One region of the Streptomyces sp. NBC_00669 genome, then DNA from elsewhere that is predicted to be linked to it. Evidence: riboswitches for the same ligand, from Rfam matches in the RefSeq annotation. Region 1 holds a riboswitch; the other holds the start of a gene.
What was found. Region 1 has a riboswitch for cobalamin ahead of metE (5-methyltetrahydropteroyltriglutamate--homocysteine S-methyltransferase). Riboswitches for the same ligand answer to the same signal wherever they lie in the genome.

Region 2: another riboswitch for cobalamin. It lies ahead of OG896_RS31250 (cobalamin biosynthesis protein); the one in region 1 lies ahead of metE (5-methyltetrahydropteroyltriglutamate--homocysteine S-methyltransferase).

The regions. Positions count from the first base shown of each region.
Region 1 covers NZ_CP109018.1:7,775,988-7,783,051, reverse strand. The annotation lists gene efeB (iron uptake transporter deferrochelatase/peroxidase subunit) at 86-1,372, shown strand; gene OG896_RS32880 (phosphatase PAP2 family protein) at 1,479-2,294, shown strand; gene OG896_RS32875 (DUF6210 family protein) at 2,378-2,803, shown strand; gene OG896_RS32870 (SH3 domain-containing protein) at 2,975-3,391, opposite strand; cobalamin riboswitch at 3,725-3,943, shown strand; gene metE (5-methyltetrahydropteroyltriglutamate--homocysteine S-methyltransferase) at 4,107-6,425, shown strand; gene metF (methylenetetrahydrofolate reductase [NAD(P)H]) at 6,594-7,064, opposite strand, start outside.
Region 2 covers NZ_CP109018.1:7,420,506-7,427,569, reverse strand. The annotation lists gene OG896_RS31275 (alpha/beta hydrolase) at 1-816, opposite strand, end outside; gene OG896_RS31270 (class II aldolase/adducin family protein) at 1,243-1,926, opposite strand; gene OG896_RS31265 (NAD(P)/FAD-dependent oxidoreductase) at 2,063-3,451, shown strand; gene OG896_RS31260 (inorganic phosphate transporter) at 3,653-4,984, shown strand; gene OG896_RS31255 (hypothetical protein) at 4,996-5,208, shown strand; cobalamin riboswitch at 5,653-5,783, shown strand; gene OG896_RS31250 (cobalamin biosynthesis protein) at 5,886-6,863, shown strand; gene OG896_RS31245 (cobyric acid synthase) at 6,860-7,064, shown strand, end outside.

The DNA.
Region 1 (7,064 bases):
GTACGACCGACCACCCCCGTATGACCACATCCGTGGACCGCTCGACCGGCAGCGCCGCTCGGGAGGTCCGGAAGGGACGCCGTCCATGCCCGACTCCGCTCACCCCGAGCCCTCCCAGGGGGGCTGCCCGAGGGACGCCGGCCGCCGGTCGTTCGTGAGGACGGCGCTCGGTGTCGGGGCCGGGGCCACCGCCCTGGCCGGCGGCGGCGCCGCCGTCACCACGGCGCTCGGTGGCGACAGCGCGCACGCGGCCGAGCCCGGCCGGGCGGCACCGGTCGCCTTCCACGGTGCCCACCAGGCCGGCATCACCACGCCGACGCCGGCCGCCGCGGCCTTCGTGTCGTTCGACGTCATCGCCGACACCAGGGCCGAACTCGCCGGCCTGCTCCGCACGATCACCGACCGCGCCCGTTTCCTGACCGCCGGCGGCGCCCCGGCCGACCTCGGCGTCGGCGCCCCGCCCTCCGACAACGGCATCCTCGGCCCCACGGTCCCCGCGGACGCGCTGACGGTGACCGTGGGCGTCGGGTCGTCCCTGTTCGACGACCGCTACGGCCTGTCCGCCGCGAAGCCGCGCCGGCTCGCGCCCATGCGCACCTTCCCCAACGACAACCTCCAGGCGGCGGAGAGCCACGGCGACCTGAGCCTGCAGATCTGCGCCGGCAGCACCGACACCGTGCTGCACGCCCTGCGGGACATCGCCCGGCACACGCGGGGCGCCATGCAGGTCAAGTGGCGTGTCGACGGTTTCCACAGCGCGCCCCGGCCGACCGGGACCCCGCGCAACCTGCTCGGCTTCAAGGACGGCATCGCCAATCCCGACGTGGCGTCCGGGCGGGAGATGGACCGGCTCGTCTGGGTCACCGACGCGCTCGGCGAACCTGCCTGGGCCCGCGGCGGCAGCTACCAGGTGATCCGGATCATCCGGATGCTGGTCGAGTTCTGGGACCGGGTCTCCCTCACCGAGCAGGAGAAGATGTTCGGCCGCCGCAAGGACACCGGAGCCCCGCTCGACGGCGCCCAGGAAGGCGACACGCCGCAGTACGCCAAGGACCCGCACGGCAACGCGATCCCGCTCGACGCGCACATCCGGCTGGCCAATCCGCGCACCGCGCGCAGCGACGACTCCCGCATCCTGCGCCGCGGCTTCAACTACGACCGCGGCATCGACGCGGTGGGCGATCTCGACATGGGCCTGGTCTTCTGCTGCTACCAGCAGGACGTGGTCCGGCAGTTCGAGGCCACCCAGACCAGGCTCGTCGACGAGCCGCTGGTCGACTACACCTCGCCGGTCGGCGGCGGGTACTTCTTCGCGCTGCCGGGCGTACGCGACGCGAAGGACTGGCTCGGACGCGGACTTCTCGGCGCCTGACGCGCGCCCCTCGCTGTCCACCGCCGCGCCGAACGTCTACAGTGCTGTAGACATTCGGGTCCGCCGGAGCGGCCCGACCCGGCAACGGATGCGGAGCGGCAGCGCGATGATCCCAGCGTCCACCGTCAGCGGGGCCTCGCCCCGGCACCGGCGCGGCCTGTGGCCACGCCGTACGCGGGTCGCGGTCGCCCTGTGCGGATGCGCCCCGCACCGCGGCGGCTCGCCGTGCGGCCGGACCGGTTCCGGGCCGCGGCCCGGCCGGGTCCGCCGGGCCGGGCCGGCGCTCGCCCTGTTCGCGCTGTTCGCGGCCCTGTTCGGGCTGCTGCTGTGGGCGCTGAGCGCGCGCGACGGCGCACCGATCGGACCCGACCGGGTCCTGCACCACTGGGCGGTGGCCCATCGGTCGGCCGATCTCACCGCGGTCGCCCACCTGCTGGACTCGACCGGGGCCGGCCCGCTGCCGTACATCGCGGTGATGCTGGCCGGCTGGACCGGGTGCGCGCACCGGACGGCTTCGCGGCGGGAGGTGTCGGCGGCCCTCGGCGCGGTGGTCATCCTGCTGACCGGGCAGGCGGTCCGCCTCGCGGTCGTCTTCGCGCTGGCCCGGCCCCGACCGCCGGTGACCGACTGGGCGGTGCTCAGCACCGACTGGGCGTTCCCCTCCGGGTACGCCACGACGTCCGTGCTCACCGCGGGACTTCTCGCCTGGGCGGTCCTGCGCAGCGACGCGCCCCGCGGGGCGGTCCGGTTCGACGTGCTGGCCTGCCTGCTGTGGGCGGCCGCCATCAGCGCCACCCGGATCTACCTCGGCGTGCAGTGGCCCACCGACGAGCTGGGCGGCTGGCTGCTGGGCACGGCGTGGCTCGCGCTGACGCTGCCGATCCTGTCCAGACTCGCCGGACCCGCCGGCCGGAGCCTCTGACGCGCCTCGCCCGTCGGCCGTGCCGACTCGCCTCGCGGGAAACGCCGTTGAGCGCGCGGGCGCCGGCCCGGGAGACTGCCGTCATGGGCTCCCGGCGCTTCGTCTTCCTCGACCCCGACGGCAGCGCCGGCGGATGGCTGTACGCGGTCGTCGAGGCGGCGACGGGAGTGGTCTACCAGCAGCAGTACGGCGGGACCGCCTGCCGGCAGGGGCAGGTCGAGGGTTTCCTGGTGCCGCTCTTCGAGCCGGACGGGCTGGACGCGCTGCGCGAGCTGTTCGAGCGGGACTTCCGCGGTGCGGGCACCCGGCACAGCACCTGGCCGGACGCCAGGCGGGAGCGGCTTCGCGGCATCATCGGGACTCTCCGCTACTGGGTGTCCGACGGGACCAGCGAGGAGCCGTACCCCCTGCGGCTGGACGACAGCCGGTTCGGTGCGGCCGACGAGGCATGGGTACCGGTGATCACACCGGACGGCCCCGCGATGCTGGTGTGGCTGAACTCCGACTGACCGGCCGCCGCCAGGGCTCCCGGCAGCGGGCTCGGGTACGCGGGGAGCGCGGGGAACTCGGGGAATGCGGCGAACGCGGCGAACGCGGGGACTCGGGGAATCCGACGTGGCGGCCCGGAGCCGCGCGCGGGACCTGCCGCGGCTCCGGGATGCCCGTACACCGTGGGACGGTCAGCCCTTGGCGCCCTTCGGCACCGCGTTCATCACGGCGGTGCTGCTGCGCAGGACGTCCTTGCACAGAGAGACGGTGCCGGTGTTGTCCACGTACTTGGCCGAGACCCAGTTGGAGTTGTCGCGCAGCAGGTACCAGATGTCGTTGCCCGCGATGTTCTGGGCGTGGACCTTGCAGCGCAGGCCGACCTGCTGGTGGTACGCGAGGGAGCCCTTCACGGACGAGTCCGTGCTGGGGAACTGGCGCTGGACGACGCCGTCACCGGCGACGACGGTGCCGTACGGGCGGGCCGGGGTGGCGGCCTGGGCGGCCGTCGCGCCGAGCAGCGTGGTGCCGAGCGCCACAGCGGTGGTCAGCGCGCTCGCGCCGACGATGATGCGGCTGCGGAGAGTGGGAAGAGCAGCGGATGTCGCCAAAGGACTTCTCCTGTTCCAGATGTGCGGGGAGACGCATGGGCACCGCCGAACGTACGCCGCACAATATCCAACAACTAGGATAAATCGCCGTGTTGGGCCGAACGTGCGAGGCACTCACCCGTCTGCGGGTACCGGCGCCGCCCGGAAGGGGGCGGTGGTGCGGGAGGGGCGCCTCCTGGCTGGTGGGCAGGCGCGGCCCCCGACGCCTTCCGTCCGCCGGGGGGAGAGCCCGACCCGGCGAGGAGCCGACGGAGACGGTGTGCCGGGAACCGGATCACCTCTGACACGTTCCGGGATGTGGGCGGTGCCGAGCCAAAGGCACCCGGGCGATCTAGGCTGGCGGGTGCAGCTGGTTCGCCCTGCCCGCCAGGCAGGCGCGTCGTAAGAGGGAACCCGGTGGGAATCCGGGACTGCCCCGCAGCGGTAAGTGGGAACGATCGCCGCCATCAGCACTGGGTCCGCGGCGCGGACCTGGGAAGCGACGGCCAGTAGGTGCCTGCCCCGGCAGGCGTGCCCACGAGTCCGAAGACCTGCCCGTTGCCCGTACGCGACCGATCGCGTGCGGATGTCCCGGTGACCTCGTGGGCGGGTCGGCGCACATGTCAGGCGGTGGAGCGTCCTCGAACCGGGCGTGTTCGGTCCGTCCTGTTCGCCGCCTTCGCGTCCGCGTCCCGTCTCCGGGATGCCAGGGAGACATCTCGCGAAGGAGATTTCCGTGTCAGCAAAGCCCGCAGCCGCGGCAGCACGGGCCACCGTGTACGGCTACCCCCGCCAGGGACAGCACCGGGAACTGAAGAAGGCCGTCGAGGGCTACTGGAAGGGCCGGGTCACCGCGGACGCCCTCCGGGAGACGGCGGCCGGACTGCGCCGCGCCAACTGGCGGCAACTCGCCGAGGCCGGCGTCCACGAGGTGCCCACCGGCGACTTCTCGTACTACGACCACGTCCTGGACACCAGCGTCATGGTCGGCGCCGTCCCCGAGCGGCACCGTGCCGCCGTCGGTGCCGACCCGCTCAACAGCTACTTCGCGATGGCCCGCGGCACCCAGGACGTGGCGCCGCTGGAGATGACGAAGTGGTTCGACACCAACTACCACTACCTGGTCCCCGAGTTGGGCCCGGACACGGTCTTCGCCGCCGACTCCGCAAAGCAGGTCGGCGAGCTGCGGGAGGCCCTCGCGCTCGGGCACACCCCGCGGCCGGTGCTGGTCGGCCCCGTCACCTACCTGCTGCTCGCCAAGCCCGCCCCCGGGGTGCCGGCCGACTTCGAGCCGCTGACCCTGCTGGACCGGCTGCTGCCGGTGTACGCCGAGGTGCTCGCCGACCTGCGGGCCGCCGGCGCCCGGTGGGTGCAGCTCGACGAGCCCGCCCTGGTCCAGGACCGTACGCCCGCCGAGCTGGACGCCGCCGCCCGCGCCTACCGCGCGCTGGGCACTCTCACCGACCGGCCGAAGCTGCTCGTCGCCTCCTACTTCGACCGGCTCGGCGAGGCGCTGCCGATCCTGGTGAAGGCCCCGATCGACGGCCTGGCCGTCGACTTCACCGGCGCGGCCGCCGCCAACCTCGACGACCTCGCCGCCGTCGGCGGGCTGCCCGGCAAGCGGCTGGTGGCCGGCGTCGTCAACGGCCGCAACATCTGGATCAACGACTACGAGACGTCGCTGGCCACCCTGGCCACCCTGCTCGGCCTCGCCGGCCAGGTCGACGTGGCCGCCTCCTGCTCCCTGCTGCACGTGCCGCTGGACACCGCGCCCGAACAGGACATCGACCCGCAGGTGCTGCGCTGGCTCGCCTTCGCCCGGCAGAAGACCGCCGAGATCGTCACGCTCGCCAAGGGCCTGGCGCAGGGCACCGACGCCATCGCCGCGCAGATCGCCGCCAACCGGGCCGACCTGGCCTCCCGCGCGGCCTCGCCGATCACCCGCGACCCGGCGGTACGCGCCAGGGTCGCGGCCGTCACCGACGCCGACGGCCGCCGCGCCCAGGCGTACCCGCAGCGCGCCGCCGCCCAGCGCGCCCACCTCGGGCTGCCGCTGCTGCCGACGACCACCATCGGGTCGTTCCCGCAGACCGGCGAACTGCGCGCCGCCCGCGCCGACCTGCGGGCCGGCCGGATCGACCGGGCCGGCTACGAGGAGCGGATCAGGACCGAGATCGGCGAGGTGATCGCCTTCCAGGAGCAGACCGGCCTCGACGTCCTGGTGCACGGCGAGCCCGAACGCAACGACATGGTGCAGTACTTCGCCGAGCAGCTCACCGGCTACCTCGCCACCCAGCACGGCTGGGTGCAGTCCTACGGCACCCGCTACGTCCGCCCGCCGATCCTGGCCGGCGACATCTCCCGGCCCGAGCCGATGACCGTGCGCTGGACGAGCTACGCCCAGTCGCTCACCTCGCGCCCGGTCAAGGGCATGCTCACCGGGCCGGTCACCATGCTCGCCTGGTCCTTCGTCCGCGACGACCAGCCGCTCGGCGACACCGCCCGCCAGGTCGCCCTCGCGCTGCGCGACGAGGTCACCGACCTGGAGGCGGCCGGCACTTCGGTGATCCAGGTCGACGAGCCCGCGCTGCGCGAGACCCTGCCGCTGCGGGCCGCCGACCGTCCCGCGTACCTGGCCTGGGCCACCGAGTCCTTCCGGCTGACCACCGGCGCGGCGGGCGCGGCCACCCAGATCCACACCCACATGTGCTACGCCGAGTTCGGCGACATCGTGCAGGCCATCGACGACCTCGACGCGGACGTGATCAGCCTGGAGGCCGCCCGCTCCCACATGCAGGTGGCCGACGAACTGGCCGGCCACGGCTACCCGCGGGAGGCCGGCCCCGGCGTCTACGACATCCACTCCCCCCGGGTGCCCGGCGCGGACGAGGCGGCCACGCTGCTGCGCAAGGGCCTGGAGGCGATCCCCGCGGAACGCCTGTGGGTCAACCCGGACTGCGGGCTGAAGACCCGCGGCTGGCCCGAGACCAAGGCGTCGCTGGAGAACCTGGTCGCCGCCGCCCGCACGGTCCGCGCGGAACTGCCCACCGCCTGAGCCCCGGTGGGCCGGGAGGGAGCCGCGCGGTTCCCTCCCGGCCCGCCCGGCGCGGGGGTCGCCGGCGCGGCCACCGGAAGGGCGCGGGCTCTACGGGTGCCGGCGGCTTTACGGACTCCGGCTTTACGGGTGCCGGCCTTACGAGCTCCGGCCTTATGGGCGCCGGCCCTACGGGCGCAGGTCGAGGTTCTGGTAGATCTCCGTGGTCGCCTTGGAGAAGTTCATCGTCATGAAGTGCAGGCCCGGGACGTCCTCGGCGATCAGCCGGCGGCACATCTCGGTCGCGTGCTCGATGCCGATCGCCCTGACGGCCCGCGGGTCGTCCTCGGCCGCGAGCATCCGCTCGGCGAGCCCGGGCGGGAAGGCGGCGGTGCTCAGGCTCGGGATGCGGCGCAGCGAGCGGATCGTGGTGACCGGCATGATCTCCGGGATGATCGGCGTCGCGCACCCGGCGGCCGCCACCCGGTCGCGCAGGCGCAGGTAGGCGTCCACGTCGAAGAACATCTGGGTGATCGCGTAGTCGGCGCCGGCCCGGCACTTGGCCACGAAGTGGCGGATGTCGCTGTCCCAGTCGGGCGAGCGCGGGTGCCGCTCGGGGAAGGCCGCGACGCCGACGCAGAAGTTGCCGGACTCCTTGAC
Region 2 (7,064 bases), 360 kb from region 1:
CACCGCGGCGGTGACCGTGGCGCGCCAGTCGAGCACCGGCGAGTCGAGGACCAGGCCGACGACCTTGCCGGCCACCGGCGAGCGGTGCAGGGCGCGCAGCGCCATCGCGGCGCCGCTCGACCAGCCGTAGAGCACGAGTCCCCGGGCGCCGTGCTCCACCGCGAACCGCATCGCCGCGTCCAGGTCGCGCCACTCGGTGGCGCCGAGGTGCCCGATGCGGTCCGGGGACGCGGGGGCGCCGGGGTCGTTGCGGTACGACGGGACCAGGACCGGCAGCCGGAAGCGGTGCAGGGCGGGCAGCACGGATAGGGCCTGCTCGCGGGTGGCGCCGACGCCGTGCACCGCGATCACCCAGGTGGAGCGGGCGCCGGGCAGGTACCAGGCCGGCATCGGGCCCAGCTCCCCCGGGATCTGCGGCTCGGCGAAGTCCAATCCGCGCGCGCCGCGCGGGTCGCCGGTGTACGCCTGCGGGGTCATCCGGACGAACGCGCCCGCGGCCAGCGAGCCCTTGTCCACGCGGGTCAGGGTGCGGGTGACGGAGTGGCCGCGGTCGCCGACCGCGACCACCGGTCCGACGGTGGCGTGCACGCCCGCGCCGGTCAGGCCGTACACGCCCGGGCGCTCCGAGGCGGGGGTGCGGGTCAGGACGACCTCGTCCGGGGTCACGCTGCGTACCGTGATCAGGCTTTCCGGGGCGGGGCCCGCGACCGCCGGGTTCAGGGCGAACCCGGAGCCGTACCGGCCCGCCGCCAATGCGGCTGCGCCGGCACCCACCACCGTTGTGGCCGCCGCGGCCACCGCGTATCGAAGGCGCATCGCCCCCAGTCTCAGCCCCCCGCGGTCGGGGCGCCACCGGACCCACCCGGGTGCCCCCGTCCCGTCCGGCCCGGGACCACCCCTCGGTGGGTGCTTCTCCCGGCTACGCGCCGCTGCGGTCCCGCTCTCCTCCCCGACCACCGGCCGGTGGCGGGCTTGTCGCGCAGTTCCCCGCGCCCCTGGGGGACTGCCCCTTGCGGTCGTGCCTTCACCACCGGCCGGTGGCCGGTTGCCCGCGCAGTTCTCCCCCAGAGCTTCGCCTGGGAGGTACCCCCACGCGCCCCTGGGGGACTGCCCCTTGCGGTCGTGCCTTCACCACCGGCCGGTGGCCGGTCCATGGAGGGTGAGCGTCCTTCCGGGGAAGGGGCCGCAGGTGCTCGGGGGGAGAACGGCGCGGGGGCCCTTCGAGGAGGGGGGTCCCGGGGGTCAGGGCTGACCGTAGCCCGTGAACTTGGTGGCCGCGGCGGAGAGTTCGGCGGGGGAAAGGGTCGCGGGGGTGCCGCCGGTGGAGGCGGCGGCGAGCCACACCCGGCACATCCACTCCAGCTGCGCCCCGCGGTCGTACGCGCGGTCGAGGGTGTCGCCGAGACTGATCATCCCGTGGTTGCGCATGATGCAGGCCCCGCGGTCGCCGCGCAGCGCGTGGAGAACGGCGTCGGCCAGCTCGGGAGTGCCGTAGAGGGCGTAGTCCGCGACCCGCACCGGCCCCCCGAGCTCCGCGGCCATGTAGTGGATCGCGGGCAGCTCGGCGACCAGCGTGGAGACCGCGGTGGCGTGCGGCGCGTGCGTGTGCACGATCGCCCGCGCGGAGGTGCCGCGGTAGACCGCGAGGTGCAGCGGGAGTTCGCTGGTGGGCCGGAGCAGCCCGCGCACCTGCCGCCCGGTGGCGAGGTCGACGCCGACCACGTCGTCGGGGCCGAGCCGGTGGTAGGGCACACCGGTCGGGGTGACGAGCACCAGGTCGTCGCCGACGAGGGCGGAGACGTTGCCGGAGGTGCCGACCACCAGGCCGTCGGCGACGGTGCGGCGGGCCGCGTCGACCACGTCCGACCAGGTCTTCTGTTCCGCGTTGTGCACAGGGTGCCCCTTACTGCCGTTGGTGCCGCGCATGACGGTTCGAGGGTGCCGCGGACCGTTGCCGAGCCCCCCGGACCGGCAGTAGCGTCCCCACACCACCCACGGCGTGCCCGGGCGGCGCGACGGGCACACGTGAGCCGACACGGAATCACGGAATCGCGGGAACCTCATGGGCACGGTCAACGGCGGCATCTCGTTCTGGTACGCGGACACGGGCGTTCCGGTGCCGCGCGAGCCGCTTCCCGGCGACGCGGACGCCGACGTGGTGATCGTGGGCGGCGGCTACACCGGGCTGTGGACGGCCTACTACCTGAAGCAGGCGGCGCCCTCCTTGCGGATCACCGTGCTGGAGGCCCGGTTCTGCGGGTACGGCGCCTCGGGACGCAACGGCGGGTGGCTCTACAACGGCGTGGCGGGCCGGGACCGCTACGCGGCGCTGCACGGCCACCAGGCCGCGCTGTCGCTCCAGCAGGCGATGAACGACACCGTCGGCGAGGTGGTCCGGGTCGCCGGGCGGGAGGGGATCGAGGCCGACATCCACCACGGTGGAGTGCTCGAAGTGGCCTACTCCCCCGCCCAGTCGGCGCGTCTGAAGGCGTACCACGAGGCGGAGGTCTCGTTCGGGGAGAAGGACCGGCTGCTGCTGGGGGCGGCCGAGACGGCAGAGCGGGTGCGGGTGGCCGGCGCGGTCGGCGGCACCTGGACCCCGTACGGCGCGCGGGTGCACCCGGCGAAGCTGGTGCGGGGGCTGACCGCCGTGGTGGAGCGGCTGGGCGTGACCGTGCACGAGGGCACCGCGGTGACCGCGATCCACCCGGGGCGGGTGGCCACCCCGTACGGGACGGTCCGGGCGCGGTACGTGCTGCGCTGCACCGAGGGCTTCACCGCGGGCCTGCGCGGGCAGCGGCGGACCTGGCTGCCGATGAACTCCTCGATGATCGCGACCGAGCCGCTGCCCGAGCCGGTGTGGGCGACGATCGGCTGGGAGGGCCGGGAGGTGCTCGGCGACATGGCGCACGCGTACGTGTACGCGCAGCGCACCGCCGACGGCCGGATCGCGCTGGGCGGGCGCGGGGTGCCGTACCGGTTCGGGTCGCGGACCGACACCGACGGGAGCACGTCGGCGGCGACGGTGGCGGCGCTGCGGGAGATCCTGGTCCGGATGTTCCCGGCGGCGGCCGGGGTCGCGGTCGATCACGCCTGGTCGGGCGTGCTGGGGGTGCCGCGGGACTGGTGCGCGAGCGTGCACCTGGACCGTAGGACGGGGACCGGCTGGGCGGGCGGGTACGTCGGCAGCGGGGTGGCGACGTCGAACCTGGCCGCGCGCACCCTGCGGGACCTGGTGCTGCTGGACTGCGGGCAGGGCGGGCCCACCGGGCTGACCGCGCTGCCGTGGGTGGGGCACCGGGTGCGGCGCTGGGAGCCGGAGCCGCTCAGATGGGCGGCGGTGCGCGGGATCTACGCGGCCTACCGTGGTGCGGACCGGCGCGAGGCGCGGGGGCGCAGCGCCGCCACGGACCCGGTGGCGCGCTGGGCGGACCGGCTGTCCGGGCACTGATCGAGGCTCGCTTCGCTGCGGTAAGGGATCGCGGGACGAGCTGGGGTGAAGCTGTGCGTATCTGCGCCGACCCCTTCCCGATCCCCCTCCGTTCACCGATGATTCATGTCGGCACCGCGAGTCCGCCGTGAGTTCACCTTCCGTTCATGAATGATCCGTACGTTCGCCTCGCCCCTGCCCGACCGAACGATTGCTGGGCCCATGGAACACATCACGCTCCTGATCGGACTCGTGATCGCCACCGCTCTCGTCTTCGACTTCACCAACGGCTTCCACGACACCGCCAACGCGATGGCCACCACCATCTCGACCGGTGCGCTCGGCCCCCGCGTCGCGGTGGGAATGTCAGCCGTACTCAACCTGGTCGGCGCCTTCCTGTCGGTGGAGGTCGCCAAGACGATCTCCGGCGGGATCGTCGACGAGTCGGCCGGAATCAGACCCGCGATGATCTTCGCCGCACTGGTCGGCGCGATCGTGTGGAACCTGGTGACCTGGCTGGCCGGGCTCCCCTCCAGCTCCTCGCACGCCCTCTTCGGCGGACTGATCGGCGCCACCCTCGTCTCGGTCGGCGCCCACGGCGTCAATGGTGACGCGGTCGTCACCAAGGTGATCATCCCGGCGGTCGCCGCGCCCATCGTGGCCGGACTCGCCTCGATGCTCGCCACCCGGCTCACCTACCGGCTCGGCCGTAACGCCGATCCCGCGGCCACCTCGCGCGGCTACCGGGCCGGGCAGATCGCCTCCGCCGGGCTCGTCTCGCTCGCGCACGGCACCAACGACGCCCAGAAGACCATGGGCGTCATCACCCTCGCGCTCATCGCCGGCGGCTCGCTGGCCCCCGGCTCCAACCCGCCGCTGTGGGTCATCTGCTCGGCCGGCACCGCCATAGCGCTCGGCACCTACATCGGCGGCTGGCGGATCATCCGCACCGTCGGCCGCGGCATCACCGACATCCAGCCGCAGCAGGGTTTCGCGGCGCAGACCGGCGCCGCGGCGACCATCCTCGCCTCCTCCCACCTCGGCTTCGCGCTGTCCACCACCCAGGTCTGCACCGGGTCGGTGCTGGGCGCCGGGCTCGGCCGCACCGGGGCGGTGGTCCGCTGGGGCACCGCCGGGCGGATGGTCGCCGCCTGGGGGCTGACCCTGCCGGCGGCGGGCCTGGTCGCGGGCGGCGCCGCCTACCTCGCCGACCGCGGCACCTGGGGTGTCACCACGGTCGGGGTGCTCGGCCTCGCGGTGTGCGTGGCGGTCCGGACGGCGGCCCGCCGCAAGCCGGTCACGCACGCGAACGTCAACGAGCCCGTGGGTGCGGTGGCCGCGACGCAGGAGACCGCGGCCGCGGAGGCGCCCGCCCCCATATCCGCCCCGGCCGTACCGGCCGTCCAGATCGTCCCGGTGACCGTCGCCGACACCACGGCGGCTCCCACCGTTCCCGCGCCTCCCGCGCACACCCCCTCCCCCGACGTGCCGCCCGCCGGCCCGGTGATCCCCGCCGTCGTGCCGCCTGCCGCCTCCACTCCCACCACGGTCTGAAAGGGCACGTCATGAGCATCGACTGGCACGCGCTCGGCACGGTCTTCGCTGTCACCCTCCTCTCCACGGTCGGCCTCGTGGGCGTCTTCACGCTCGGAATCGTCGGGTTGTCCCGGCGGGGCGGTACCGGCGGCACCGCGGTGCTCACCCGCACCGGTGCGTATGTCTGTTTCGCCGCATGTGCTGCCGCCGTCGCCTACGGAATCCACCTCATCGCCGGGTAGTCCTGCGGGGGGCCGCGCCCTACGTGAGTGCGGCTCCCTCCCCGGGCGCCCCCGGGCCCTGCCCCTTTCGGTCGACGTTCCTCACGCGGTGCGCGGTGGCCCGTCGGCAAGTGCCCCGCGCCCTTGGGTGGGTGCGGCTGCTTTCGCGAAAAGAGGGTCACCAACCAGGGGGCGCGGCAAACGGCGCGCTCAGCAGGCCACCGGCCCCCCGGCCGGGAACGAGACGGGCACCACAGTGGCGCACGCCCGAAGGGGCGCGGGGAACGGCGCTCCCCCGGCGCTTCGCCTGGGCGGGGGTGTCCCCGGCGGAGCCAGGGGGAGTACCCCCGTTCGCCCACCACCGGGAGGTGGTCCCTGAATCCGCAGGCCGGGGGCACCCCGGGGGGTCGGTTGACGGGCTTTCCGCGGGCGTGGTGAACTGCCGGGAGCCATACGGCGGCAGGAGAGGAAGTCGGTGCGAATCCGACGCGGTCCCGCCACTGTCACCGGGGAGTGCACTCCCGACCCTGTAGGTCACGGCCGGTCCGCCCGGCTGGAAGGCCCGGGAGTGCGTAGATCCGGGAGCCAGGAGACTCTCACCGCCGGTCACGTCGAGCCAGGGCGCGGACCCTGAGTGAGGACTTCGCGATGCCCTGCACGCAGGCCGCCGGCCGTTCGGCCGCCGAGATGACCCGGACATGACCCGTGCCGACCGCGCCTTCGCGTACGGCGCCGCGCTCGGCTTCCTCGGCGACCTCCTGATCGGCGACCCGCGCCGCGGCCACCCGGTGGCCGGGTTCGGGCGGGCCGCGGGGGCCCTGGAGAAGCGGCTGTGGCGCGACGACCGGGGCACCGGAACCGCGTACGCGGCGCTGTGCGTCGGCGGCGCCGTGGCCGCCGCCGCGCTGACGGAGCGGGCGGTGCGCGGCCGCCCGGCGCTGTCCGTCGCGCTGACCGCCGCCACCACCTGGTCCGTACTCGGCGGCACCTCGCTCGCACGGGAGGCCCGCACCATCGGCGCGGCGCTGGAGGCGGGGGACGTGGCCGCCGCCCGCGCCCGGCTGCCGCACCTGTGCGGGCGGGACCCGGCCGCGCTGGACGCCGACGCGATCGCCCGCGCCGTGGTGGAGTCGGTCGCGGAGAACACCTCGGACGCGGTGGTCGGCGCGCTCGTGTGGGGCGGCCTGGCCGGTGTGCCCGGGCTGGTCGGCTTCCGCGCCGCCAACACCCTGGACGCGATGGTCGGCCACCGCTCCCCGCGCCACCTGCGGTTCGGGTGGGCCGCCGCGCGGCTGGACGACGCCGTCGGCTACCCGGGCGCCCGGCTCACCGCCGGGCTCGCCGCGCTGGCCGGACCGTATCCGCGGACCGCGCTGGCCACCGCCAGGCGGGACGGGCCGCGCCACCCCTCGCCCAACGCGGGCCCGGTCGAGGCCGCGTTCGCGGGGGCGCTGCGGCTGCGGCTGGGCGGCACCCTGTCGTACGGCGGCCGCACCGAGCACCGCCCGGTGCTGGGCGCCGGGTTCCGTCCGCCCGCGCCGGCCGACATCCGGCGCGCGGTCCGCCTCTCCCGCCGGGTCGGCGCGCTGGCGCTGGGCGCGTCGGTGCTGCTGTCGGCGGCACGCGGCGCGCGCCGGGCGGCGCCCGCGGCCACGACCGAGAGAGGCACGGCGTGAAGGGGCTGCTGGTCGCCGGGACCGGCTCGGACACCGGCAAGAGCGTGGTGACCGCCGGGATCTGCCGGTGGCTGACCCGGCGGGGCCTGCGGGTCGCGCCGTTCAAGGGCCAGAACATGTCGCTCAACTCGTACGTCACCCGGGAGGGCGCCGAGATCGGCCGGGCGCAGGCGATGCAGGCGCAGGCCGCCCGGGTGGAGC